DNA from 3 places in the Streptomyces sp. NPDC060031 genome. Region 1 is predicted to be linked to each of the others. Evidence: riboswitches for the same ligand, from Rfam matches in the RefSeq annotation. Region 1 holds a riboswitch; each other region holds the start of a gene.
The links. A riboswitch is a leader RNA that binds a small molecule or an ion and turns the genes downstream of it on or off. The one in region 1 is predicted to bind thiamine pyrophosphate.

Region 1 (10,886 bases):
TCGTAACGATGCGGGAGCTGCTGGAAAGCGGCGTCCACTTCGGTCACCAGACCCGCCGCTGGAACCCGAAGATGAAGCGCTTCATCTTCACGGAGCGCAACGGCATCTACATCATCGACCTGCTCCAGTCGCTGTCGTACATCGACCGCGCCTACGAGTTCGTGAAGGAGACCGTCGCCCACGGCGGTTCCATCATGTTCGTCGGTACCAAGAAGCAGGCCCAGGAGGCCATCGCCGAGCAGGCGACGCGCGTTGGCATGCCGTACGTCAACCAGCGCTGGCTCGGTGGCATGCTCACCAACTTCTCCACCGTCTACAAGCGCCTTCAGCGTCTGAAGGAGCTTGAGGCGATCGACTTCGAGGACGTCGCCGCCTCGGGTCTCACCAAGAAGGAGCTCCTGGTCCTCTCCCGCGAGAAGATCAAGCTGGAGAAGACCCTCGGTGGTATCCGCGAGATGTCGAAGGTCCCCAGCGCGGTCTGGATCGTCGACACCAAGAAGGAGCACATCGCCGTCGGTGAGGCGCGCAAGCTCCACATCCCGGTCGTCGCGATCCTCGACACCAACTGCGACCCCGACGAGGTCGACTACAAGATCCCGGGCAACGACGACGCGATCCGCTCCGTCACCCTGCTCACCCGCGTGATCGCCGACGCCGTCGCCGAGGGCCTCATCGCCCGCTCCGGCGCTGCGACCAGCGACTCGAAGCCGGGCGAGAAGGCCGCCGCCGAGCCGCTCGCCGAGTGGGAGCGCGACCTGCTCGAGGGCGACAAGAAGGCTGACGACGCCGAGGCCGCTCCGGCCGAGGCCGCCGCCGAGGTCGAGGCTGAGGTCGAGGCTGAGGCTCCGGCCGCCGCCGAGGCCGAGGTCGAGGCCGCTCCGGCCGCCGCCGAGGTTGTCGAGGCCCCGGCCGCCGACGCCGAGCAGGCCTGACCCACTGAGAGCGCCCGGCGTTCACGCGCCGGGCACTCGCAGCACGGACGATGACGGCGGGGGAGCCGCGCCACATGCGCGGCGCCTCCGCCGTTCACCCGTAGATCTACGACTTCGAGAGAGAATCCCAGACTCATGGCGAACTACACCGCCGCTGACGTCAAGAAGCTCCGCGAGCTCACCGGCGCCGGCATGATGGACTGCAAGAACGCGCTCGTGGACTCCGACGGTGACGTCGACAAGGCCATGGAAGCGCTCCGTATCAAGGGTCAGAAGGGCGTCGCCAAGCGCGAGGGCCGTTCTGCCGAGAACGGTGCCGTCGTCTCCCTCATCTCCGACGACAACACCTCCGGTGTCCTCGTCGAGCTGAAGTGCGAGACGGACTTCGTCGCCAAGGGCGAGAAGTTCGTGGCCGTCGCCAACCAGCTCGCCGCCCACGTCGCCGCGACCTCCCCCGCCGACATCGAGGCGCTCCTCGCGTCCGAGATCGAGGCCGGCAAGACCGTCCAGGCGTTCGTGGACGAGGCCAACGCCAACCTCGGCGAGAAGATCGTCCTGGACCGCTTCACGCAGTTCACCGGCGGTTACGTCTCGTCGTACATGCACCGCACGATGCCCGACCTGCCGTTCCAGATCGGCGTCCTGGTCGAGCTCGACAAGGAGAACGCCGAGGTCGCCCGCGGCGTCGCGCAGCACATCGCCGCGTTCGCCCCGCAGTGGCTCTCCAAGGAAGACGTTCCGGCCGAGAAGGTCGAGTCCGAGCGTCGCATCGCCGAAGAGGTCACCCGCGCGGAGGGCAAGCCCGAGGCTGCCCTGCCGAAGATCGTCGAGGGTCGCATCAACGGCTTCTTCAAGGACGCCACCCTGCTCGGCCAGCCGTACGCGCTGGACAACAAGAAGTCCGTCCAGAAGGTTCTGGACGAGGCCGGTGTCACCCTGAAGCGCTTCAGCCGCATCAAGGTCGGCATCTGAGTCTGTCCGTACGCGACGGACACCGGGCCCCGGTAGGGTCTGAGGCAGTCGTCCGCGCTCGCGCAGGGCGACCGCAGATCTGACGAGGAGGCCATTGCCGTAGAGGGAACCGCAAGGACCCACCGGCAATGGCCTTCTTCGTATGTGCACGAGGAGATCTCCATGAATCAGGGCGTGGACCCCCACACCGCATCCGACGACAAGAGCGACCAGGACAAGAAGGGCCGCCGCTTCATGCTGAAGCTGTCGGGCGAGGCCTTCTCCGGTGGCGGAGGACTCGGCGTCGATCCCGACGTCGTCCACGCCATCGCGCGTGAGATCGCCGCGGTGGTCCGCGACGGCGCGGAGATCGCCATCGTGATCGGCGGCGGCAACTTCTTCCGCGGTGCCGAACTCCAGCAGCGCGGCATGGACCGGGCCCGGTCCGACTACATGGGCATGCTCGGCACCGTCATGAACTGCCTCGCTCTCCAGGACTTCCTGGAGAAGGAGGGCATCGACTCGCGCGTCCAGACGGCCATCACCATGGGCCAGGTCGCGGAGCCGTACATCCCGCTGCGTGCCGTGCGCCACCTGGAGAAGGGCCGCGTCGTGATCTTCGGCGCGGGCATGGGCATGCCCTACTTCTCCACCGACACCACGGCCGCCCAGCGCGCCCTGGAGATCGACGCCGAGGCCCTGCTCATGGGCAAGAACGGCGTCGACGGGGTCTACGACTCCGACCCGAAGAAGAACCCGGAAGCGGTGAAGTTCGACGCGCTGGAGTACGGCGAGGTGCTCTCCCGTGACCTCAAGGTCGCCGACGCCACCGCCATCACCCTGTGCCGCGACAACAAGCTGCCGATCCTGGTCTTCGAACTGCTCGCCGAGGGCAACATCGCCCGCGCCGTCAAGGGTGAGAAGATCGGCACGCTCGTGAGCGACCAGGGCACCCGGGCCTGAGCCCACCGCTGCCGGGCCGCGCCCTGCCGGGCCGAGCCCGCCCCGCCCGCCTGAACCATCCGTATCTGACATGCAGGAGCACGTGGTGACCGAAGAGATCCTCCTCGAGGCCGAGGAGAAGATGGAAAAGGCCGTCGTCGTCGCCAAGGAAGACTTCGCCGCGATTCGCACCGGCCGTGCGCACCCGGCGATGTTCAACAAGATCGTGGCGGAGTACTACGGCGCCATCACGCCCATCAACCAGCTCGCCTCGTTCTCGGTGCCCGAGCCGCGCATGGCCATCGTGACCCCGTTCGACAAGAGCGCGCTGCGCAACATCGAGCAGGCCATCCGCGACTCCGACCTGGGCGTCAACCCCAGCAACGACGGCAGCATCATCCGGGTGACCTTCCCCGAGCTGACGCAGGAGCGCCGCAAGGAGTACGTCAAGGTCGCGCGCACCAAGGCCGAGGACTCCAAGGTCTCGATCCGCGCCGTCCGCCGCAAGGCCAAGGACGCCCTCGACAAGCTCGTCAAGGACAAGGAGGCCGGCGAGGACGAGGTGCGCCGCGCCGAGAAGGAGCTCGACGACACCACCGCGAAGTACGTCGCCCAGGTGGACGAGCTGCTCAAGCACAAGGAAGCCGAGCTCCTCGAAGTCTGATGAACGACTCTCCCTGGGCCGCGGAGCCGGTCGCGGCGGGTCCCGCATACGATGCGCTGGTGGGCCCGCAGACTCGGCCCATGCCCATCGTGCCCGATGCCGCCGGCCGTGACTTCGACGACCGGGAAGCACGCGATCGGGGGGCCGCCGCTGACGGCGGCCCCCCGTTCCGCGCCGAGATGCCGCCGCAGGAGCCCATGCCCAGCCCCCCGCCTTCGCAGGCACCGCAGGACGCCTCGCCCCCGCCGCCGAAGAAGCGTGCCGGGCGGGATCTGCGTGCCGCCATAGGGGTCGGCATCGGCCTCGGCGCGGTGATCTTCGCCTCGCTGTTCATCGTCAAGGCGGTCTTCGTCGGCGTCATCGTCGTCGCGGTCGTCGTGGGCCTCTGGGAGCTGACCTCACGGCTCCAGGAGAAGAAGGGCATCAAGGCGCCGCTGGTCCCGCTTGCGGTCGGCGGCGCGGCGATGGTCATCGCCGGGTACGTCCGGGGGCCCGAGGGCGCCTGGGTGGCCATGGCCCTGACCGCGCTGGCGGTGCTGGTCTGGCGGATGACCGAGCCGCCCGAGGACTACCTCAAGGACGTCACGGCGGGCGTCTTCGCGGCGTTCTACGTGCCCTTCCTGGCCACGTTCGTCGCGATGCTGCTCACCGCCGACGACGGTCCGCAGCGGGTGGTCACCTTCCTGGTCCTGACCGTGGTCAGCGACACCGGGGCGTACGCGGTCGGCTGGCGCTTCGGCAAGACCAAGCTCGCCCCGCGCATCAGCCCCGGCAAGACCCGCGAGGGCCTGCTCGGAGCGGTGGCCTTCGCGATGGTCGCGGGCGCGCTGTGCATGGAGTTCATGATCGACGGCGGTTCCTGGTGGCAGGGCCTGCTGCTGGGCCTCGCCGTCGCGGTCAGCGCCACGCTGGGTGACCTCGGCGAGTCGATGATCAAGCGGGACCTGGGCATCAAGGACATGGGCACGCTGCTGCCGGGCCACGGCGGCATCATGGACCGCCTCGACTCGCTCCTGCCGACCGCGCCCGTGGTGTGGCTGCTGCTGGCGGCGTTCGTCGGCACCGGCTGACCTGCGGGAAGGCGCCCGTACAGGCCGGGCGGTTACTCTTGGAAGGCGCGCTGCTTCTGCGGCGCGCCTTTCGTCTTACAAGGAGTACCTGCCATGGCCCGCCCCGTTCCGGGAGAGCTCACCTTCGTCGCACCGCGCGGAGTCAAGAAGCCGCCCCGGCACCTCGCCGACCTCACTCCCGAGGAGCGCCGCGAGGCGGTTGCCGCGATCGGTGAGAAGCCGTTCCGGGCCAAGCAGCTCTCGCAGCACTATTTCTCGCGGTACGCGCACGACCCGGCGCAGTGGACCGACATCCCGGCGGGCTCCCGCGAGAAGCTCCAGCAGGAGCTGCTGCCGGACCTGATGTCCGTCCTGCGGCACATCTCGTGCGACGACGACACCACCCGCAAGACCCTGTGGAAGCTGCACGACGGCACGCTCGTCGAGTCCGTGCTGATGCGCTACCCCGACCGGGTCACCATGTGCATCTCCTCGCAGGCCGGCTGCGGCATGAACTGCCCGTTCTGCGCCACCGGCCAGGCCGGCCTCGACCGCAACCTCTCCACGGCCGAGATCGTGCACCAGATCGTCGACGGCATGCGCGCCCTGCGCGACGGCGAGGTCCCCGGCGGACCGGCCCGGCTGTCGAACATCGTCTTCATGGGCATGGGCGAGCCGCTCGCCAACTACAACCGCGTCGTCGGCGCCATCCGCCGCCTGACCGACCCCGAGCCCGACGGCCTGGGCCTGTCCCAGCGCGGGATCACCGTCTCCACCGTCGGTCTGGTCCCGGCCATGCTGCGGTTCGCCGACGAGGGCTTCAAGTGCCGCCTCGCCGTCTCGCTGCACGCGCCGGACGACGAGCTGCGCGACACGCTGGTCCCCGTGAACACCCGCTGGAACGTCCGCGAGGTGCTCGGCGCGGCCTGGGAGTACGCGGAGAAGTCCGGCCGCCGCATCTCCATCGAGTACGCCCTGATCCGCGACATCAACGACCAGGCCTGGCGGGGCGACCTGCTCGGCAAGCTCCTCAAGGGCAAGCGCGTACACGTCAACCTGATCCCGCTGAACCCGACCCCGGGCTCGAAGTGGACCGCCTCGCGCCCGGAGGACGAGAAGGCCTTCGTGGAGGCCATCGCCCGCCACGGCGTGCCGGTGACCGTACGGGACACCCGTGGCCAGGAGATCGACGGCGCGTGTGGACAGCTCGCCGCCTCCGAGCGATAAATTCCGGTCAAGAATGCTCGCATTCGGCCACGAGGTACCCTGTGGCCGAACCAATTTCATATTCCGACAGGGGAGCGCCACAGCGCTGAGAGTGCGGTAACCGTCATCCGCAGACCCTCTGAACCTCGCCCCGGTCATTCGGGGTAGGAAGTTCGGTCATCACTCAAGCTGTTGCGCCCTGCCCGGCGGCCGCTCCCGGAGCGCCGGGCAGGGCCGCGTCTTCTCCTGGTCATCCAGGAGGAATCACCAGTGAGCACCACCAAGAAGATCGCGGGCGCCCTGCTCGCGACCGCGCTGGGCGTCACCACGCTCAGCGCCTGCGGCGATGCCGAGGACAAGTCCGCGGGCGGCGCCGGCGAGGCCCCGAAGTCCAAGACGGTCACCCTCGTCTCCCACGACTCCTTCAACGTGACCGAGTCGCTCCTCAAGGAGTTCGAGCAGCAGAGCGGCTACACCGTCAAGGTGCTGAAGTCCGGGGACGCGGGCGCCGCGCTGAACCAGGAGATCCTCACCAAGGGCTCCCCGCGCGGTGACGTCTTCTTCGGGGTCGACAACACCCTCCTCTCGCGCGCCCTCGACAACGGCATCTTCACGCCGTACGAGGCCAAGGGCCTGGGCGAGGTCAAGCCGGAGTACGTGCTCGACAAGGAGCACCGGGTCACCCCGGTCGACTCCGGCGACATCTGCGTCAACTACGACAAGGCGTACTTCGCCGACAAGAAGATCGCCCCGCCGCAGACGCTGGACGACCTGATCAAGCCGGAGTACAAGAACCTGCTGGTCACCGAGAACGCCGCGACCTCCTCGCCCGGCCTCGGCTTCCTCCTCGCCTCCGTCGGCAAGTACGGTGACGACGGCTGGAAGGACTACTGGAGCAAGCTCAAGGCCAATGGCGTCGAGGTCGTCGACGGCTGGGAGCAGGCCTACAACGAGCGCTTCTCCGGTTCCGCGGGCGGCAAGAAGGCCAAGGGCGACCGCCCGCTGGTCGTCTCGTACGCCTCCAGCCCGCCGGTCGAGGTGCTCTACGGCGAGCCCCAGCCGGCCGAGGCCCCCACGGGCGTGGCCACCGGCACCTGCTTCCGCCAGGTCGAGTTCGCCGGCCTGCTCAAGGGCGCGAAGAACGAGGAGGGCGGCAAGGCCCTGCTGGACTTCCTGATCGGCAAGAAGTTCCAGGAGGACATGCCCCTCAAGATGTTCGTGAACCCGGTCGTCAAGGACGCCGGGCTGCCCGAGCTGTTCACCAAGCACGGTGTCGTGATCGAGAAGCCGCAGACGGTCGCCCCGGACACCATCGCGAAGAACCGTGAGCAGTGGGTCAAGACATGGTCCGCGCTCGTCGTGAAGTAGTACCGGTGAGCAGTGCTCCGAAGGAGAGCGCGCGGTCCACGGTCGTCAGGCTGAGCCTGATGGCCGGGCCGCTCGTCTTCTTCGGACTGTTCTTCGCCTACCCCGTGGCCGCGATCGTCGGCCGCGGGCTGAAGACGGACACGGGCTGGCAGTTCGGCCGGGTCGGCGAGGTGCTGGCCCGGCCGGACATCGCCGACGTGCTCTGGTTCACCACCTGGCAGGCGCTCGCGTCGACCGCGCTCACGCTCCTGATCGCACTCCCCGCCGCGTACGTCTTCGCGCGCTTCGAGTTCCCCGGCAAGCAGTTGCTGCGAGCCCTGGTGACCGTGCCGTTCGTGCTGCCGACCGTGGTGGTCGGCACCGCCTTCCTGGCGCTGGTGGGGCGGGGCGGACTGCTGGACGAGCTGTGGGGGATCCGGCTCGACACCACCGTCTGGGCGATCCTGCTCGCGCACGTCTTCTTCAACTACGCCGTGGTCGTACGGACGGTCGGCGGCCTCTGGGCGCAGCTCGACCCGCGCCAGGAGGAGGCCGCCCGGGTCCTGGGCGCCGGCCGGTTCGCGGCCTGGCGGCGGGTGACGCTGCCCGCGCTGGCCCCGGCGGTGGCGGCCGCCTCGCTGATGGTCTTCCTGTTCACCTTCACCTCCTTCGGCGTCGTGCAGATCCTGGGCGGGCCCTCGTACTCCACCCTGGAGGTCGAGGTCTACCGGCAGACCGCGCAGCTCCTGGACCTGTCGACGGCCGCGGTCCTGACGATGGTGCAGTTCGCGGCGGTCGGGGCCGTACTCGCCGTGCACGCCCGGACCGTGCGCAAGCGGGAGACCGCCCTGCGGCTCGTGGATCCGGGGCGCACCGCGCACCGGCCGCGCGGGCTCGCGCAGCGCGGCCTGCTCGGCGCGGTGCTGCTGACGGTGGCGCTGCTGATCGTGCTGCCGCTGGGCGTACTGGTGGAACGGTCCTTCGACGCGCCCGGCGGATACGGGTTCGGCTTCTACCGGGCGCTCCAGGAGGTGGGCGCGGGCGGCGGAACCTTCCTGGTGCCGCCGCTGGAGGCGATCTGGAACTCCCTGCAATACGCGCTGGCCGCCACCGCCATCGCCCTGACGATCGGCGGGCTCGCGGCCGCGGCGCTGACCCGGCGGGGCGGCCGGTTCGTTCGCGGCTTCGACGCGCTGCTGATGCTCCCGCTCGGGGTGTCGGCGGTGACCGTGGGCTTCGGGTTCCTGATCACCCTGGACGAGCCGCCGCTGGATCTGCGGACCTCGTGGATCCTGGTGCCGCTGGCGCAGGCCCTGGTGGGCGTCCCGTTCGTCGTACGGACCATGCTGCCGGTGCTGCGCGCGGTGGACGGGAGGCTGCGGGAGGCGGCTGCCGTGCTCGGCGCGTCGCCGCTGCGGGCGTGGCGGGAGGTGGACCTGCCGCTGGTGCGGCGGGCGCTGCTGATCGCCGCCGGGTTCGCCTTCGCGGTGTCGCTGGGCGAGTTCGGGGCGACCGTCTTCATCGCCCGGCCGGACCACCCGACGCTGCCGGTGGCCGTGGCGCGGCTGCTGGGGCGGGCGGGGGAGATGAACTACGGGCAGGCGATGGCCCTGAGCACGATTCTGATGCTGGTGTGCGCGGTGTCCCTGCTGGTGCTGGAGCGACTGCGACCCGACAAGACCTCGGGAGAGTTCTGATGACGCTGCTTCGGCTGGAAGGGGTGTCGGTCCGCTTCGGTGAGCGCGCGGTGGTCGACTCCGTGGACCTGGAGGTCGCCGAGCACGAGACGGTCTGCGTGCTGGGGCCGAGCGGCAGCGGAAAGTCGACGCTGCTGCGGGTCGTCGCCGGGCTCCAGCCGGTCGCCGAAGGCCGGGTCCTGCTGGGCGGGGCGGACCAGGCGGGCGTGCCCGTGCACCGGCGCGGGGTCGGCATGATGTTCCAGGACCACCAGCTCTTCCCGCACCGGGACGTCGCCGGGAACGTCGCGTTCGGCCTGCGGATGCGCGGTTCCTCGAAGGGCGCGTACGCGTCCCAGGTCGCGGAGCTGCTGGAGCTGGTCGGGCTCCCCGGAGCCCAGGGCCGGGCGGTGGCCTCGCTGTCCGGTGGCGAGCAGCAGCGGGTGGCACTGGCGCGGGCGCTGGCCCCGTCACCGCGGCTGCTGATGCTCGACGAGCCGCTGGGACAGCTGGACCGGGGGCTGCGCGAGCGGCTGGTCGTGGAGCTCCAAGGGCTGTTCTCGCGGCTGGGGACCACCGTGCTGGCCGTCACGCACGACCAGGGCGAGGCGTTCGCGCTGGCCGACCGGGTGGTGGTGATGCGGGACGGGCGGATCGCACAGGCGGGGACCCCGCTGGAGGTGTGGCAGCGGCCGGCGTCCGAGTTCGTGGCGCGGTTCCTGGGCTTCGAGAACGTGGTCCCGGCGACGGTGTCGGGCGGGGCCGCCGCGACGGCCTGGGGCAAGGTCCCGGTGCCGGCCGGGTCGCCGCAGGGGGAGCGGCTGGTCCTGATCCGGCCGGCGGGCGTGGTGCTCGCCGCGGCCGGCCTGGGCTGCGAGGTGGTCTCGCGCACCTTCCGCGGCACGCACGTCGCACTGCTGCTGCGCCCGGAGGCGGGACCGGTGCTGGAGGCCGAGTGCGAGCTGGCCGGTGCGCCGGCCGTGGGGGAGCGGGTCGCGGTCGCGTTCGCCCCGTCCGAGGTGGTCGTGCTCCCCGGAACCCCTTAGTCGCGGATGCCGTCGCAGGCGATCGGCAGGTGGCGGGGGCCGCGCAGGACCGCGTTCTGGCGGTACGGCGGCGGGTCCTCCAGGAGCCGGGGGTTCTCCAGCCGGCGGGCCAGTTCGCTCAGCGCCAGCTGGGCCTCCAGCCGGGCCAGCGGCGCCCCGAAGCAGCTGTGGATGCCGCTGCCGAGGCCGAGGTGCTGGATGTCCGTACGGTCCGGGTCGAAGCGGTCCGGGTCCTCGTACCGCTGCGGGTCGCGGTTGCCGGAGGCCAGGATCAGCCAGAGGGACGCACCCTTGGGGATGGAGACCCCGGCGACCTCGATGTCGGCGAGGGTGCTGCGCTGGGGCAGCAGTTGGACGGGCGGCTCGTAGCGGAGCAACTCCTCGACGAGGGGGACGGCCAGGGCGGGGTCCTCGCGCAGCCGCCGGAGCACGTCCGGGTGGCGCAGCAGGGTCAGCATCCCGTTGGTGATGAGGTTGACCGTGGTCTCGTGGCCGGCGACCAGCAGCAGCGCCGAGGTGCTGAGCACCTCCATCGTCGTCATCGAGCCGTCCGGCCCCTCCGCGGTCGCCAGGTGGGACAGCATGTCGTCGCCGGGGCTCTTGCGGCGCTCCTCGATCAGCCCGGCCAGGTACATGCCGAGCTCCATCCGCACATCGGTCGAGCCCTTGTGCCGCTGCGAGGGATCGGCGTCCGGGTCGGGGTCCAGGCTCGCGGCGAGGGCGTCCGCCCACACGTGGAAACGCGGCTCGTCCTCGGGCGGCACGCCCAGCAGCCGGCAGATGACCGAGACCGGGAAGGGGTAGGAGAACTGGTCGACCAGGTCGATCCGGTCGAACCCGTCACCGTTTCCCGCGGCGACGATGCCGTCCACCAGCCCGGAGACGATGCCCCCGAGCTCACCGCGCATGTCGTGGACCCGGTGCGGGGAGTGCGGCGGCCCGAACGGGCGGTTCGTCATCCGGCGCAGCCGGTCGTGCTCCGGGGGGTCGAGGTTGAGGAAGGCGGGCGGCAGCGTCGTCTCCTCCTCCTCGGCCTGGGCCAGCGGGTCACCCTCCTTCGAGGTCAGATTGCG
Region 2 (6,284 bases), on a different contig from region 1:
CTTCGTCTTCGGCGGTGTGATCACCAGCGTGCTGGCCACGCTGATCGGAATCGTCTTCAAGGTCCTGCTCTTCGCCGCTCTGGTCGGCGGTCTGGTCTTCCTCGTGAAGAAGTTCAGCGGCAGGAGCTCGAAGTCCTCCTCTGGCGAGTGGTAGGCGAGTGTTAGAACGGCGCAAGCCGGCCGGTAACGGGATTAACCCAGGTGAGGGAACGTGACACCCCAAACCGCTCACACTGCGGGAATCGGCGGATAGAGTGGCAATCTGTGCCGCCACCTGGGCCCGAAAGCCGGTATCACCGCCCTGACCTGCGGTGATGTACAGCAACTCGCCGAGCACGACCCCCAGGAGCCACGGCACGCGCGGGGGCGGCCCCCGCAGGGCGGGCCCCCACGGCCCGCCGCCACGCCTGGGGGTGAGCTTTGTCTCCGGTTCGCAATGCCGGTGTGCCGACTCTGATCGGTTCGGTGCAAAGGGCGCTGAGGCTGCTCGAAGCGGCGGGTTCCCATAGCGAGGGAGCTCCGGCGAAGCAACTGGCGCGCGAGGCCGGGCTCCCGCTTCCCACCGCGTACCACCTCCTGCGAACCCTGACCCACGAGGGCTACCTGCGCCGGGAGAGCGGTGTGTTCGTCTTGGGTGACGCCGCGGGGCGGCTGGCCGGCGGCGGGCTCCAGCAGAAACGTCGCAGCATGATCCTCGACTCCCTCGCGCACTTCCGCGACGCGGTCGAGGCGCCCGTCTACTTCGCGGTCTACCGCGAGGGTGAGATCGAGGTCGTGGGCGTATCGGACACCCCGGCCCACCCGGCCTGCGAAGAGTCGGCCGATTTCCGTGCGACCGGCCACGCGCACGCCATCGGGCAGTGCCTGCTCGGACAGCTCGGCGAGAAGACGCGCAAGGACCACTTCGACCGCCACCCCGTCCAGGCGGTCACCCAATACACCGTGGCCGATATGCGGACCCTGGAGGAGCGCATCGGTGCCATGGGCCGGATGCAACCGGTGACAGAGCGTCAGGAATATGTACTGGGCACGGTGTGTGCGGCCATTCCGATCACCGCCGGCGATACCGCCGCAACCATGGCCATTTCCCTTCCCCTGCATCAAGAAGCCCGGTTGCTCTATGCGGTCGATCGACTACGGAGTGAAGTAGGCGCGCTGTTGAGCACCCTCTCGTTCTCTATCAGTATCTGAAAACTCACTCCTTGTGATCTGCTGGCGCTTCCACCACTCTTGTCAAGAGGGCCCTGGGGGATCATTCCTGGCCACTTCCACAACAGCGGGGTACGCATGCGCGAGTCGGTACAGGCAGAGGTCATGATGAGCTTCCTCGTTTCCGAGGAGCTCTCGTTCCGGATCCCGGTGGAGCTCCGGTACGACGCTCGTGACCCCTACGCAATCCGCCTGACCTTCCACTTGCCCGGAGATGCGCCCGTGACATGGGCGTTCGGCCGGGAACTACTGCTGGACGGCATCAACAAGCCGTGCGGTGACGGCGATGTGCACATCGCCCCCACCCATCCGGATGAGCTGTCGGACGTCCACATCCGGCTCCAGGTCGGGGCCGACCGGGCACTGTTCCGTGCCAGCGCGGCGCCGCTCGTCGCCTTCCTCGACCGCACCGATCGACTGGTTCCGCTCGGTCAGGAACGAAACCTGGGCGACTTCGAAGAGAACCTGGACGAGGAGCTCGGCAAGATCCTGGCCGAGTCCCGGCAGAACGAACAGAACGCGGGCTGACCGCCGGACGCACCGCACCGCCGGCTCAGCGTGCCGACGCGCTGAGTGCACCGCCTTGCCGCTCCCGTACGACGGGCGGTGCGTGCGGCCTGACCAGCCGTGCCGCCGGTCCGCGCAGCGGGAACCACCTCGTTCAGCGCTTGCGACGCCGGCCCCGGCCGCCGCGGGCCGGCCCCGAAGCCACCGCGTCGCCCGGGGATCCCGGTCGGTCGGCAGAAACCACCAGTGCGGCCAGCGCCGTTGTCACCGGCACCGAGGCCACCAGGCCGATCGAGCCCACGAGGGTTCGCACGATCTCCTCCGCGACCAGCTCGCTGTTGGCCACGGATCCCATGCTGCTGTTGGCGATCGAGAAGAGGAGCAGCAGCGGCAGCGCGGCACCCGCGTAGGCCAGAACCAGTGTGTTGACCACCGAGGCGATGTGGTCCCGCCCGATCCTGATGCCCGCCCGGTACAAACCACGGGGGCCCATCGCCGGGTCGGCCTGGTGGAGTTCCCAGACCGCCGAGGTCTGGGTGACCGTCACGTCATCGAGCACACCCAGCGATCCGATGATCACTCCCGCGAGCAGCAAACCGCTCATGTCGATGCCCGGGTAGAGCCCGTGGATCAGCCCGGTGTTGTCGTCGGTGTTGCCGCTGAGGAACGCCCAGTCGATGAACAGCGAGCCCAGCAGGCCGATCAGCAACAGTGAGACGAGCGTGCCCAGGACGGCGACCGACGTACGCGCCGTGAGCCCGTGGCACATGTAGAGCGCGATCAGCATGATGGCGCTGGCCCCGACGACCGCGACGACCAGCGGGTTCGAGCCCTGCAGGATCGCCGGGAGGATGAAGAGGGTCAGTACGGCGAAGCTGACGACGAGCGCGATGAGCGCGAACAGCCCGCGCATCCGGCCGACCAGGACGACGGCCACGGCGAAGATGCCGGCCAACAGCGCCATCGGGAGCTTGCGGTTCACGTCGATCACGGAGTACTGGAGGTCCCGGGGGGCGTCCGGCGCGTACGCGACCACGACGTCCTGACCATCCTTCAACTGCCGCGGCGCGCCCGGCTGGACGATCTCCACGAAGGTGCGGCCCTTGTCCGGTCCGGTGGCGACCTCGACGGTGGCCTTCTTGCACTCGCCGGTCTGTGCGGCCTGCGCCTCGCGCCCCTCGGGTGTGGAGGTGTCGCCGGTGGGCGGTACCTGCGAGGCGTTGACCGATTTGCAGTCGACCTGCGACAGCGAGACGACCTTGCCCTGCTGGGTCTGGCGGTCGAAGCCCACGCCGGAGCGCTCGTGGGCGGGGGCGCCGCCCGGCCAGAGCACCACCATGCCGATGAAGACGGCGGCGGCGAAGGGGATCAACACGGCCGCGATGACCTTGCGCAGGTGCTTCGAGACCGGGGCCGCCGGGCCGTGGCCGTGGGAATGTCCGTGCGAGTGCCCGGGGTCCGCATGCGCATGGTCGGCGTGACCTGGATGAGCCATGGGGGCGGTGTGCTCGGTGGGGGTCTGCGGCGAGGACGTCACCAGCAGATCATCGCAACAGATGAGGGGGCCCACTGTTCAGCACGCCACACATGACGCTAGCGTGGGGGCACCTTTGCACAACGCGGGAGCTCGGAGCACCGGGCTGAGAGGGCGCTGATCACCGTACGCGCGGGAAATGCGTACGGGAAAAGGCTGCGTCGACCGCCGAACCTGTTACCGGGTAATGCCGGCGTAGGGAGATCAGGTCTCATGACCATTCAGGACGCACGCACGCCTGCCGTCAGCCAGGACGCCGACGGCCAGACCGAGAGCCAGCCCGGCTGGCACAAGGGCTACCTGGCGGGCTCCCGCCCGGACATCCGGGTGCCGGTCCGCCAGGTCCACCTCACCAACGGCAAGGACGTGACGCTCTACGACACGTCCGGTCCGTACACCGACCCGCAGATCGAGACCGACGTCCGCCGGGGCCTGGCGCCCCTGCGCGAGAACTGGATCATCGGCCGCGGCGACACCGAGGAGTACGCGGGCCGCCCCGCGCGCCCCGAGGACGACGGCATCAAGCACACCTCGCCCCGCGGTGGCCTCAAGAACCTCGACGCGGTCTTCCCGGGCCGCCCGCGCCAGCCCCGTCGGGGCCGTGGCGCCGCCGTCACCCAGCTCGCGTACGCCCGCCGGGGCGAGATCACCCCGGAGATGGAGTACGTCGCCATCCGCGAGAACGTCTCCCCCGAGGTCGTCCGCGAGGAGATCGCCGCAGGTCGCGCGGTGCTTCCTGCGAACGTGAACCACCCGGAGATCGAGCCGATGATCATCGGCAAGCGCTTCCTGGTGAAGGTCAACGCCAACATCGGCAACTCCGCGGTCACCTCCTCGATCGAGGAGGAGGTCGACAAGATGACATGGGCGACCAAGTGGGGCGCCGACACGGTCATGGACCTCTCGACCGGCCGCAACATCCACACCACCCGTGAGTGGGTGCTGCGCAACTCGCCCGTGCCGATCGGCACCGTGCCGCTCTACCAGGCGCTGGAGAAGGTCGACGGCCGGGCCGAGGACCTGACCTGGGAGATCTACAAGGACACGGTCATCGAGCAGGCCGAGCAGGGCGTCGACTACATGACGGTCCACGCCGGTGTGCTGCTCCCGTACGTGCCGCTGACCGCCCGCCGCAAGACCGGCATCGTCTCGCGCGGCGGCTCGATCATGGCCGCGTGGTGCCTGGCGCACCACCAGGAGAACTTCCTCTACACGAACTTCGAGGAGCTCTGCGAGATCCTCGCGGCGTACGACGTCACGTACTCGCTCGGTGACGGCCTGCGCCCCGGCTCCATCGCGGACGCCAACGACGCCGCGCAGTTCGCCGAGTTGAAGACGCTGGGCGAGCTCAACACGATCGCCAAGCGCCACAACGTGCAGACGATGATCGAGGGCCCGGGCCACGTCCCGATGCACAAGATCAAGGAGAACATCGACCTCCAGCAGGAGATCTGCGAGGAGGCGCCGTTCTACACGCTCGGCCCGCTGACCACGGACGTCGCGCCCGCTTACGACCACATCACCTCGGGCATCGGCGCCGCGATGATCGCCTGGTGGGGCACCGCGATGCTCTGCTACGTCACGCCCAAGGAGCACCTGGGCCTGCCGAACCGCGACGACGTGAAGACCGGCGTCATCACGTACAAGATCGCCGCGCACGCCGCGGACCTGGCCAAGGGCCACCCGGGCGCCCAGGAGTGGGACGACGCGCTGTCGGACGCGCGGTTCGAGTTCCGCTGGGAGGACCAGTTCAACCTGGCCCTCGACCCGGACACGGCCCGCGCGTTCCACGACGAGACCCTCCCGGCCGAGCCGGCCAAGACCGCGCACTTCTGCTCCATGTGCGGGCCGAAGTTCTGCTCGATGAAGATCTCCCAGGACATCCGCCGTGAGCACGGCGGAGACCTGAAGGCCGAGGAGATCCAGGCGGGCATGGCGGAGAAGTCCGCGGAGTTCGCCGCCGCGGGCAACCGGGTCTACCTCCCGCTCGCCGACTGATCGCGGACGGCCTTTTCGTGAGCAGTGGCGGCCCGGCGGGGCCGCCACCGCTCACTGCCGTCCGGAGCGAAAAAGCTTGATCTGGAGTGCACTTCAACTCCTAGAGTGCGGCCGCATGAGCATGCGATACCGAATTCTGGGCGGGACCGGCATCGAGGTCAGTGCGCACTGCCTCGGCACGATGATGTTCGGAGCCGTGGGCAACCCCGATCACGAGGAGTGTGTGCGGATCATCCACGCTGCCCTCGACCACGGGATCAACTTCGTGGACACCGCCGACATGTACTCCGGCGGGGAGTCCGAGACGATCACGGGGAAGGCGCTCAAGGGGCGGCGGGACGATGTCGTGCTCGCCACCAAGGTGCACTTCCAGATGGGGGAAGGGCGCAATCGGAGCGGCAACTCCAGGCGCTGGATCGTGCGCGCCGTGGAAGACAGCCTGAGGCGGCTCGACACCGACTGGATCGACCTCTACCAGGTGCACCGGCCCGACCACGGGACCGACGTCGAGGAGACGCTGTCCGTTCTCGGTGACCTCGTGTCGGCGGGGAAGATCCGGGCCTTCGGCTGCTCGACCTTTCCGGCCGAGGAGCTGGTCGAGGCGCACCACGTCGCCGAGCGGCGGGCGCTGCCGCGGTTCCGGACCGAGCAGCCGCCGTACTCGATCCTGGCCCGTGGGATCGAGGCCGATGTGCTGCCGGTGGCCCGGCGGTACGGGATGGGCGTCCTGACCTGGAGCCCGCTCGCGTCCGGATTCCTCAGCGGCAAGTACCGGCTCGGGGGGCCCGTGGACCTCTCCTCGGGTCGGGCGGCGCTGACGCCGGCGCGCTTCGACCCGGCGATCCCGGGGAATGTCGCGAAGCTGGAGGCCGTGGAGCAGCTCGTCGAGCTCGCCGACTCCATGGGCTGCACGCTGCCGGAGCTGGCCGTGGCCTTCCCCGTGGCGCATCCCGCCGTCACCTCGGTGATCATCGGGCCGCGGACCATGGAGCAGTTGGAGGGGCTGGTCAAGGGCGCCGGCCTGGTCCTTGACGAC
Region 3 (10,886 bases), on a different contig from region 1:
GGGTCGGAGCCGATCACCGAGCCCTGGGCGACGTCCTGGCTGAAGGCCTGCGTGACAATCCCGGGGGCCAGCCCGGCCGCCGTCAGCTCGGCCTTGGCCGCCTCCAGCGGCTTGCCCTTGAGATCGGGCACCGAGATGACCTGGGGACCGCGGGAGATGGTGAGCACCACCGCACCGTTGCCGCGGATGCGCCTGCCGCCCGGGGGATCGGTGTTCATCACCGTCCCGCGGTCGAAGGCGTCGCTGAACTTCCGGTCGACCCGCTTGACGCCCAGGCCCGAGGCGGACAGCTGGGCCTTGGCCTGCTCCTCGGTCTTGCCGAGCAGGTTGGGGACCTTGGTGAACTGACCGGCACTGATGTACCAGACGCCCGTGCCGAGACCGAGGGCGAGCAGGACGCCCGCGATGACGAGCAGCGTGCCGCGGCGGGGGCGGCGCTGCCGCCGCGAGGCCGGGGCCTGCGGCCGGTCCTGGGCCGGCGGCATCGCCAGCCGGGACGTGTGGTGCACGGGCTGGTGCCGGTCCGCCACCGTGCGGGGGATCACACTGGTGCGGTCCTCGGTGGCCGTCCGCTCCTCGGCCCGCGCCTGCGGCGGTACGGCGTCCAGCTCGGCGTCGCTGAGCTGCGCGCGGGCGTCGATGGCCAGGCCGAGGAGGGCGGCGGCGTCGTACGGGCGCAGCTCGGGCTTGCGTGCGGTCGCGGTCGCGACGAGCTGATCGAGGGCGACGGGCAGCCCGGGGACGGCGGCCGACGGGGGCGGGACGTCCTCGTTGAGGTGCTGGAAGAGCACCTGGGCGGGGGAGCCGCCGGTGTGCGGCTTGGTGCCCGTCAGCATCTCGTACAGCACGACACCGCAGGCGTAGACGTCCACGCGGGTGTCGGTGACGCCGTTCTCGATCTGCTCGGGGGCGAGGTAGGAGACGGTGCCGAGGACGGAGCCGGTGGTGTGGGTGACGGAGTCCACGGACCGGACCAGCCCGAAGTCGGCCACCTTGACGCGGCCGTCGTCGCCGATCAGGACGTTCTCGGGCTTCATGTCCCGGTGCACGAACCCGGCCCGGTGCGCGGCGCCGAGCGCGGCGAGGACGGGTTCGAGGATGTCGAGCGCGGCGCGCGGCTGGAGCGCGCCGCGCTCGCGGAGCACGTCGCGCAGGGTGCAGCCGGAGACGTACTCCATGGCGAGGTACGTGTACGGGCCGTCCGTGCCCTGGTCGAAGACGGCCACGACGTTGGGGTGGGCGAGGCGCGCGACGGACTTGGCCTCGCGGATGAACCGGTCGACGAAGGCGGCGTCGGCGGCGAGGGCCGGATGCATGACCTTCAGGGCGAGGACGCGGTCCAGGCGGGTGTCGACGGCCCGGTAGACCGTGGCCATGCCGCCGGCCGCGATGCGGGCGTCGATGCGGTAGCGGCCGTCGAGCACGCGCCCGACGATGGGGTCATCCAGGGTCGTATCCACCCGGCCGATTCTACGAGCGCGTCGCGCCGGCTCGGTCCGGGCGGTGCGGCTTGGAGCCCAGCTGTGACGTCCGGGCCCCACGGCGGGCCCCGCAGCGGGCTGCGCCGCGGGCTGCGCCGCGGGCTGCGCAGCGGGCTGCGCCGCGGGCTCCGCCCGGACCCGCGCCTCAATTGCAAGGCGGGGCCTGATGTGGCTGATGCCCGCGCCGCCGCCGGGTCAGAAAGCCGGGCGTTCCGGGTCGAGGGTGGCGCGGCCCTCCGCCGGGGAGGAGGCGGCCGCGAAGCGCCGTTGCGGGATGCGGCCCGCGCGGTGCGCCAGCCGCCCCGCCGAGACGGCGTCCCGCATGGCCGCCGCCATCAGCGCGGGGACCTGGGCCCGGGTGACGGCCGAGGCCAGCATGACGCCCGCACACCCCAGCTCCATCGCGAGGGCGGCGTCCGACGCCGTCCCGGCCCCGGCGTCCAGGATCACCGGAACACCGGCCCGCTCCACGATCAGCTCGAAGTTGTGCGGATTGCGGATCCCCATTCCCGAGCCGATGGGGGACCCGAGCGGCATGATCGCCGCGCAGCCCACGTCCTCCAGCTTGCGTGCGAGGACCGGGTCGTCGTTCGTGTACGGCAGCACCGTGAAGCCCTCGTCGACCAGGACCTCCGCCGCGTCCAGCAGCTCGACCCCGTCCGGCAGGAGCGTCCGCTCGTCCGCGACGACTTCCAGTTTGACCCAGTCCGTACCCAGCGCCTCCCGCGCCAGCCGAGCCGTCAGCACGGCCTCGCCCGCCGTGAAGCAGCCCGCGGTGTTCGGCAGGACCGCGATGTCCAGCTTCGCGAGGACGGAGAGGACGGATCCCTGGACCGTGGGGTCCAGGCGGCGCATGGCCACCGTCGTCAGCTCCGTACCGGACGCGATCAGCGCCCGCTCCAGCACGTCCAGGCTCGGGGCCCCGCCCGTACCCATGATCAGGCGGGAGGAGAAGGTGCGGCCGCCCAGCAGGAAAGCGTCGTCAGCCATGCCGCTCAACCCCCCTGGACCGCGGTGAGGATCTCGACCCGGTCGCCGTCGCCCACCGGCGTGGCGGGCCACTGCCCGCGCGGCACCACGGTCTCGTTGAGCGCGGCCGCGACCCCGGCCGGGGCGGTGGTCAGCGCGGCGACCACCGTGTCGAGGGTGGTCCCGGCGGCGACCTCGCGCGCCTCGCCGTTGACCGAGACGGAGACGGAGACGGTCATGCGCAGGACTCCTGAGGCGTGAGGGCGAAACGGCGCGGGGTGAAGGGGCGTGCGATCTCCGGGAGTTCGCCGGTGGTCAGCAGCTCCGCCATGACGTCCCCGGTGAGCGGGGTCAGCAGCACCCCGTTGCGGTAGTGCCCGGTGGCCAGGTGCAGGCCCGGCAGTTCGGTCGGGCCGAGCAGCGGCGCGTTGTCGGGCGAGCCCGGCCGCAGCCCCGCCCGGGTTTCGGTGAGCGGGAGTTCGGTGATGCCGGGCACCAGCTCGTGGGCGTCGCGCAGGAGCTCGTAGACCCCGCCGGCGGTGACGGTGGTGTCCCAGCCGAGCTCCTCGCTGGTGGCGCCGATGACCAGCTCGCCGTTCTCGCGCGGGACCAGGTAGACGTGGCTGCCCCGCACGACGGCCCGTACGGTCCGCGACAGGAACGGCGCGCAGGCGGCCGGCACGGTCAGGCGCAGCACCTGGCCCTTGACCGGCCGTACGGGAGCCACCACCTGCGGCGGTACGCCCGCCAGCCGGCCGCTGAGCGACCCCGCGGCCAGCACCACCTGGTCGGCGAGCAGCTCCGTACCGTCGTCCAGCCGCGCCCCCCGGGCCCGGTCGGCGGTGACGAGCAGCCGCTCCGCGGCCGCCCGGTGGATGCTCACGCCGGCCCGCTCACAGGCGGCCAGCAGCGCCGCCGCCAGCCGGCGGGGGTCCACCTGGTGGTCCCCGTCCACGCGCAGTCCGCCGCGGACACCGGGGGCCAGCATCGGCTCCAGGCGGCGGCACTCGCGCCCGGTCAGCCACTGTGACTCCAGGCCGCAGCGACGCTGCAGGGCGTGCAGCTCGCGCAGGTGGAGGCGGTCGTCCGCGTCGAGCGCCACGGCGAGGGTGCCGCAGGCCCGGTAGCCGATGTCCAGCCCGCCGCTCGCGTCGGCGAGCTCGGCGGCGAACTGCGGATAGCGGGCGGCCGAGGCGAGGTTCAGCCCGAGCAGGGTCTCCTCGCCGTAGTGGAGCTCGGTCACGGCGGCGAGCATGCCCGCCGCGACCTGGGCGGCGCCGCCGCCGGGCGCCGGATCGGCGAGCGCGGTGCGCAGACCCGCACGGGCCGCCCGCCAGGCCGTGACCAGGCCGATGATCCCGCCCCCGATGACGAGGACGTCGTATCCCGCTCCCGGACTTCTACGAGATGAGTGCATGGGCGTCCAGCCCCTCCCTTCGCCGGCATGACCCGGATCAGGTTCGTACGGTCGGAGGCCGGCCAGCCTCCCTCTCAGCCCGGTGCGCCCGGACTCCCGCGATAGGTACGGTGGCCAGACTAACCCCGCCGCCGACGGCCGGGTAAGCCTGCCTCCGCGTCTCACCCGACACCCCCTAATGTGGGCGGCGTGAGCGACCAGACGGAAGAGACTGACAGCGGCGTCGTCATAGTGGGCGCCGGAATGGCGGGGGTGCAGACGGCGGTTGCCCTGCGCGAACAGGGCTTCACCGGACCCGTCACCCTGCTGGGCGCCGAGCCCCACCAGCCCTACGACCGCCCCCCGCTCTCCAAGGCGGTGCTGCTCGGCAAGGCCGAGGACTCGGCGTTCGACATCGACTTCGAGGCGCTCGGCATCGAGCTGCGGCTGGGGACGACGGTCACCGGGCTGCGGGCCGCCGAGCGCCTGCTCGACACCGAGGCGGGCCCCGTCCCGTACGGGGTGCTCGTGCTGGCGACGGGCGCCGAACCGGTGACCCTGCCCGGCTCGGAGGGCGTCCCCGGGGTGCACCTGCTGCGCACCCTGGACGACGCGGCGCGGCTGGGGCCCGTACTGGCCTCGGCGCCGGCGATCGTCGTCGTCGGGGCGGGCTGGATCGGCGCCGAGTTCGCCACGGCCGCGTGCGAGGCGGGCTGCGCCGTGACCGTGGTGGAGGCGGCCGACCGGGTCCTCGCGGGAGCGCTGCCGGCCGAGGTCGCGGCCCCGATGGCGCACTGGTACGCGCAGGCCGGGGCCGAACTGGTCACCGGCGCGAAGGTGGCCTCGGTGGAGTCCGGCCGGGTGCTGCTCGCGGACGGCCGGGAGCTGGCGGCCGGCGCGGTGGTCGTGGGCATCGGCGCCCGGCCGGCGACGGCCTGGCTGGCGGGGACGGGGATCGAGCGGGGCGCGGACGGCTCGGTGACGGCGGACGCCCACCTCGGGACCTCCCTGCCCGGGGTGTACGCGGTCGGCGACTGCGCGTCCTTCCCGTCGGGGCGGTACGGGGCCCGGCTGCTCGTGCACCACTGGGACAACGCGCTGCAGGGCCCCCGGGTCGTCGCGGCGAACATCCTGGCCGGGGAGCCCGTACGGGTCTACGACCCGGTGCCGTACTTCTGGTCGGAGCAGTTCGGGCGGTTCGTGCAGTACGCCGGCCACCACGGCGGGGCCGACGCGATGCTGTGGCGCGGCGATCCGGCGGAGCCGACCTGGTCGGTGTGCTGGGTACGGGACGGCGCGCTGGTGGCGGTGCTGGCGGTGGGCCGCCCGCGCGACCTGGCCCAGGGCCGCAAGCTGATCGGATCGGCGACCCCGGTCGACCCGGCCAAGGTCGCCGACCCCGCCGTCCCCCTCAAGGCGGCGACCGCGTAGTCACCCGGAAGGAGCCGCGAGGGGGGGCCGCGAGAGGGCCGGGACAGAGCCGGGGGAACCCGGACGGGGCGGCTCGGGTACCGGGGGCGAGTCCGAGATGGCAGGCTTGTGCCCGTGACCGAGATTGACGCAAAGATCGACGCCCTTGTCCCCGCCTGGCTCTACCTCCCCGACATCGCGGAGATGCTCGACATCGAAGTGACCCGGGTCCGCCAGATGGTCAAGGAAGGTCAGCTGCTCGCCGTGCGCCGCGGCGAGAACCGCTCCCTGCAGGTACCCGCTCCCTTCATCGACGGCGACAAGGTCGTCAAGGGCCTGGTCGGCCTGCTGACCGTGCTCCGCGACGACGGCTTCTCCGACGCGGAGATCCTGGAGTGGATGTTCACCGCGGACCCGACCCTGCCCGGCACCCCCGCCCAGGCGCTGAGCGAGAATCGCGGCACGGAGGTGAAGCGCCGCGCTCAGGCGCTCGCCCTCTGAGCGCTCCGAGCGCTCCGAGCTGAGACACGATCCAACCGCGGTGTACGGGCGGGGCGGCCGCGCCGTCCCCCCGTACACCGCGCACTGCTTGCACCGCTTACCACCCGGGGGTACCCATGTCCGCGAACGCCCAGCTGTCCGACGCCCGGCTCTATCTGTGCACGGACGCCCGCAAGCGGCAGGGCGACCTCCCCGAGTTCCTCGACGCGGTCCTCGCCGGCGGCGTGGACATCGTCCAGCTCCGGGACAAGGGCATGGAGGCCGGCGAGGAGCTGGAGCACCTCCAGGTCTTCGCGGACGCGGCCCGCCGGCACGGCAGGCTGCTCGCGGTCAACGACCGCGCCGACGTCGCGCACGCCATCGACTCCGACGTACTGCACCTCGGCCAGGGCGACATCCCCGTCCCCGCCGCCCGCGCCGTCCTCGGCCCGGGCGTGCTGATCGGCCGGTCCTGCCACGCGGAGTCCGAGGTCGATGCCGCCGTCGCCGAGCCGGGGGTGGACTACTTCTGCACCGGCCCCTGCTGGCCGACCCCCACCAAGCCCGGACGGCACGCCCCCGGCCTCGGCCTCGTCCGGTACGCCGCCTCGCTGGCGCAGGACCGGCCCTGGTTCGCCATCGGCGGGATCGACGGTACGAATCTGGACGAGGTCCTCGACGCCGGCGCCACCCGTGTCGTCGTCGTCCGCGCCCTCACCGAGGCCTCAGACCCGGGCGCGGCCGCGGCCGACCTCGCCAAGCGGGTCCGCGCCCGCGCAAGCGGCTGAGTGTCCAAAAACGTGTCCAAGGGATGGACCGGGCTTCGGTGTCCGCCGGGCCGCGTCTAACCTGCCCGTATGGCCCTTGGTACCTCCTCCACCTGGTCGGATCGCGCACACACGGTCCGCGACCTCCTCGCGTCCGGGCGCTCCTACTCCTTCGAGTTCTGGGCCCCGAAGACGGAGAAGGGCGAGCGCAACCTCTGGAACGCGCTGCGCCGGGTCGAGGCGGTATCCCCGAGCTTCGTCTCCGTCACGTACGGAGCCGGCGGCTCCACCCGCGGCGGCACCGTCCGGGCGACCGAGCAGATCGCCTCCGACACCACCCTGACCCCGGTCGCGCACCTCACCGCCGTGGACCACTCGGTCGCCGAGCTGCGCAATGTGATCGGCCAGTTCGCCGACGCCGGCATCCGGAACATGCTCGTCGTGCGCGGAGACCCGCCGGGCGACCCGATGGGCGCGTGGGTGGCGCACCCCGAGGGTGTCCACTACGCCGCCGACCTGGTCCGTCTGGTCAAGGAGTCGGGTGACTTCTGCGTCGGCGTCGCGGCCTTCCCCGAGATGCACCCGCGCTCCGACGACTGGGACACGGACATCCGGCACTTCGTGGACAAGTGCCGTGCGGGCGCCGACTATGCGATCACCCAGATGTTCTTCGATCCGCAGAATTATCTGCGGCTGCGCGACGGCGTCGAAAAGGCGGGCTGCGAAACCCCGATCATCCCCGAGGTCATGCCTGTTGTGGCGATCAAGCAGCTCGACCGGCTGCCGCAACTCAGTAACGCGGTCTTCCCCGCAGATGTGAAAGAACGCATGCTCGCCGTCAAGGACGATCCGGCCGCTGTACGCTCCATTGGCATCGAGTTCGCCACGGAGTTCTGCGCGCGGCTGCTGTCCGAGGGTGTCCCGGGACTGCACTTCATCACGCTGAACAATTCCACGGCGACTCTCGAGATCTACGAGAATCTGGGTCTGCACCAGCGGGCCTGATCGGCCGGCCCCCGTTTCCTGGGCGGTCAGCCGTACCGAGAGGGGCCATGCATGGGAATGACGGTCCTCTACACCGCGTTCGGGTTCGTCGCGTTGTGGCTGCTTGCCGAGGTCCTGATGCAGTACAAGGCCCGGCTGCGCTGGCGCCTGCTCGCCTTCGCCGGCTTCCTCGGCGTGGTCGCGGGCGTGGTGCTGCCGTCCGTGCTCGTCATCGCGGCCGGCGCGGCCGCGTTCGCCGTGGGCCAGATCCTGGTGACGCTCTCCTTCCGCAAGGGCTTCGAGGCCGGCTGGGCGCTGCGCCGCGGCGGTGTGCCCGTAGTGCAGCCGCCGACCCGGCGCCGCCGGGCGGCGGGCGGTCCGCGCCCCCAGCCCGCGCTGCGGGTCACCGCGCTCGAGTACGGGCCCGAGGACACGGACCAGGACGGATCCGCGGCCGAGCAGCAGGCCTCCGACGTCTCGGACGCCCCGAACCCCTCGGACGCCCCGTCCGCCGGGGCCGGGGAGTTCTACAGCCCGCAGCCACTGCCCGAGGACACCGGGTCGTACGGGATCCAGAGCTTCGCGCCCGCCGCCGACACGGCGGCCTTCGCCTCGCCGTTCACCACGGCCGAGCAGGACTCCCACCAGTACGCCGCGTACTACGACCCCCAGGGGCAGGGCGGCTCCGGCGGGTACGACTACGACTCCGGCTACCAGACGGGCGGCGAACAGCAGGTCTACGCCGCCTACTCGGACCCGTACATCGGCACCGGCGGCGGCGTCGCCCCGCAGCAGCCGTACGACTACGCCCCCTACGCCGAGTACACCCCCGACCCGTACGCGGCCGCGCAGCAACAGCAGTACTCCATGGACACCCCGCCCGGCGGGGTCTGGGTCCCGCAGCAGCGGTCCACCGACGAGTACGGCCGGCCCTACCCCGAGCAGGAGCCTGGCCGGCAGCCGCAGCAGGGGTACCCGTACACCGGCGAGTACGAGCAGTACCGCTACTGAGAGCCGCGGAACTCCGCGCCCTCCACGATCAGCCCGGACACCAGGGCCCCCGTCATCCCGGCGTGCGCCAGCCCGCCGCCGGGGTGCGCCCAGCCGCCCGCGAGGTACAGCCCGGGCAGGGCCGTGGAGTTGGAGGGGTAGAGGCCGCGGCCGTCGGCCCCCGCGAGGGCCGGCGGGGGGACCGCACCGCCGAGCGCGCCCGTGGCCGCCTCGACGTCGGCGGGGGTGCGCACCTCGTGCCACAGCAGCCGCTCCCGCAGCCCCGGTACGGCCCGCTCGGCGAGGTCCAGCAGCTCCCCGGCCCCGGGGCCGCCGGCCACCCGCCCGGGGGCGCAGACGGCGCTCACGGTGACCGCCTCGTGGTCCGCGTCGGGCCTGGTCGCCGGGTCGTCGGGGCGCAGTACGGTGACCAGCGGCCCGGGGGAGTGCACCAGCGTCCGGTGTACGGCGTCCGCGGGGCGGGCGCCGCGCAGGGCGAGGAACAGGGTGACCCGGCTCGCCGTGTCGGCCCCGCGGGCCGGGACGCCGCCGGGCGCCGACTCCACCCCCAGCTGCCTGGGGTCCACGCCGCAGACCACGAAGTCGGCCTCCGCCTCGGTGCCGTCGGCCAGCCGCAGCCCGGCCGCCCGGCCGCCGCGCGCGAGGACCTCCCGTACGTCCCCGTCCGCGCCGAAGACGAAGGCGACCTTCCGCTCCAGGCACCGCTCGTACACGGCGGTGGCCAGCGCCCGCAGCCCGCCGCGCACGTACCAGCTGCCGAAGGTCTGCTCCATGTACGGGAGCACGGCCGCCGCGGCCGGCGCGGTCGCCGGATCGACCCCGTACGCGCGGACGCGGCCGGTCAGCAGCTCTCCGAGGCCGTCACCGCCCAGCTCGCGCCCGGCCACCTCGGCCAGCGTGGGCGGCCGCCTGCGCAGCAGACCGCTCCTGCGCACCGCGGGGTACGGGTCGCGGCCCAGAACCTGCCAGTCGGGCCGCAGCGGCTCCTCCAGCAGGGGGCGGCGGGTGGCGTCCCAGGCGTCCCGGGCGCGGCCCAGCACCCCGCTCCACCGCTCCCCGGCGCCGGGTCCGAAGGCCTGGTCGAGGACGGCGGCGGCGGCGCCGCGCGAGGCGTTGGGGAGGGTGACCTCGCGGCCGTCGGCGAGGACGTGCCGGACGGCCGGGTCCACCTGGACCAGCTCGGCGCAGTCCTCCAGGGGCCGCTTGCCGGTCTTGACGAACAGGTCGCGGTAGACGGCGGGCAGGTGCAGCAGTCCGGGACCGGTGTCGAAGGCGAAGCCGTCGCGCTCGAAGCGGCCGACCGCGCCCCCGTACGTCGTCCCGCGCTCGTACACCGTCACCCGGTGCCCCGCCACGGCCAGCCGGGCCGCCGTCGCCATCGCGCCCATGCCGGCGCCGATCACCGCAATTCGTGCCATGCGGCTGAGCCTATCGAGAGCTGACGGGCAGCTCAGCGGGGCGGTGCCCCGGCGGCGTCGGCGGCCGCCCGCGCCTCGGAGGACAGCCGTTTCTCCTCGCGGCGCTGGGCACGCCGGCGCAGGAAGCGGCGGATCCTGCTCCACAGGTAGATCAGCAGCGCCAGGCCGATGGCCAGCAGCACGGCAGCGATGATCGCGGCGGCCTGCGGGTTGAATATCGCGAAGGTGACGATCCCGGCCACCCCGAGGTCCTCGGCGGTGCTCATCGCGATGTTGGTGAAGGGCTCGGGCGAGGTGTTGATCGCCATCCGGGTGCCGGCCTTGACGAAATGGCTGGCCAGGGCGGTGGAGCCGCCGACGGCGCCGGCGGCGATGTCGGAGAGCGAGCCGCTCTGCCCGGCCAGCAGTGCGCCGATCACCGCGCCGGCCACCGGGCGGATCACGGTGTGGACGCCGTCCCAGAGCGAGTCCACGTACGGGATCTTGTCGGCCACCGCCTCGCAGAGGAACAGCACGCCCGCGACGATCAGCACGTCGGTGCGTTGCAGGGATGCCGGGACCTCGTCGGTCACACCGGTCGCGCCGAAGATGCCGAGCAGCAGGACCACGGCATAGGCGTTGATCCCGCTGGCCCAGCCGCTGGTGAAGACCAGGGGGAGCACACTCACCGGCTCATCATGACGGAAAAGTGAGGGGATGACCGCCATCCGGCGGTCATCCCCTCACCTGTGTATCCGAGCGGGGTCTACTGCCCCTGTTCGTCGCGGCGGCGCTGCCACCGCTCCTCGATGCGGGTCATCATCGACCGACGCTGCCGGTTCTGGCCGTGGGCCGAACCGCCTGCACTGCCGGAGGCGGGCTGCTCACCGGGCTTGGGTGCCTTGCGCCAACCGGTGACCACGAGAACGGTGCAGCCCAGCATGACGAGGAAACCCACCACGCTGATCCAGAGCACGTTCGGCACGATCAC

Region 2: it holds a riboswitch for thiamine pyrophosphate, as region 1 does, so the genes downstream of both, thiC (phosphomethylpyrimidine synthase ThiC) here and ACFWB8_RS06655 (thiamine ABC transporter substrate binding subunit) in region 1, are expected to answer to the same signal.
Region 3: it holds a riboswitch for thiamine pyrophosphate, as region 1 does, so the genes downstream of both, thiO (glycine oxidase ThiO) here and ACFWB8_RS06655 (thiamine ABC transporter substrate binding subunit) in region 1, are expected to answer to the same signal.

Annotation. Positions count from the first base shown of each region.
Region 1 is NZ_JBHWVM010000010.1:89,149-100,034, reverse strand. Features, by position in the region: gene rpsB (30S ribosomal protein S2) at 1-932, shown strand, start outside; gene tsf (translation elongation factor Ts) at 1,068-1,904, shown strand; gene pyrH (UMP kinase) at 2,067-2,846, shown strand; gene frr (ribosome recycling factor) at 2,932-3,489, shown strand; gene ACFWB8_RS06665 (phosphatidate cytidylyltransferase) at 3,489-4,559, shown strand; gene rlmN (23S rRNA (adenine(2503)-C(2))-methyltransferase RlmN) at 4,653-5,765, shown strand; TPP riboswitch at 5,824-5,933, shown strand; gene ACFWB8_RS06655 (thiamine ABC transporter substrate binding subunit) at 6,015-7,112, shown strand; gene ACFWB8_RS06650 (ABC transporter permease) at 7,172-8,788, shown strand; gene ACFWB8_RS06645 (ABC transporter ATP-binding protein) at 8,788-9,813, shown strand; gene ACFWB8_RS06640 (cytochrome P450) at 9,810-10,886, opposite strand, start outside.
Region 2 is NZ_JBHWVM010000091.1:232-6,515, reverse strand. Features, by position in the region: gene ACFWB8_RS30220 (DUF5326 family protein) at 1-154, shown strand, start outside; gene ACFWB8_RS30215 (IclR family transcriptional regulator) at 445-1,191, shown strand; gene ACFWB8_RS30210 (SsgA family sporulation/cell division regulator) at 1,288-1,737, shown strand; gene ACFWB8_RS30205 (YibE/F family protein) at 1,871-3,211, opposite strand; TPP riboswitch at 3,326-3,469, shown strand; gene thiC (phosphomethylpyrimidine synthase ThiC) at 3,464-5,248, shown strand; gene ACFWB8_RS30195 (aldo/keto reductase) at 5,370-6,284, shown strand, end outside.
Region 3 is NZ_JBHWVM010000009.1:37,073-47,958, reverse strand. Features, by position in the region: gene pknB (Stk1 family PASTA domain-containing Ser/Thr kinase) at 1-1,460, opposite strand, end outside; gene ACFWB8_RS05850 (thiazole synthase) at 1,677-2,471, opposite strand; gene thiS (sulfur carrier protein ThiS) at 2,477-2,689, opposite strand; gene thiO (glycine oxidase ThiO) at 2,686-3,867, opposite strand; TPP riboswitch at 3,865-3,977, opposite strand; gene ACFWB8_RS05835 (NAD(P)/FAD-dependent oxidoreductase) at 4,057-5,277, shown strand; gene ACFWB8_RS05830 (Rv2175c family DNA-binding protein) at 5,392-5,757, shown strand; gene thiE (thiamine phosphate synthase) at 5,874-6,524, shown strand; gene metF (methylenetetrahydrofolate reductase [NAD(P)H]) at 6,594-7,508, shown strand; gene ACFWB8_RS05815 (hypothetical protein) at 7,560-8,498, shown strand; gene ACFWB8_RS05810 (phytoene desaturase family protein) at 8,492-9,916, opposite strand; gene ACFWB8_RS05805 (DUF4126 domain-containing protein) at 9,949-10,584, opposite strand; gene ACFWB8_RS05800 (DUF3040 domain-containing protein) at 10,662-10,886, opposite strand, start outside.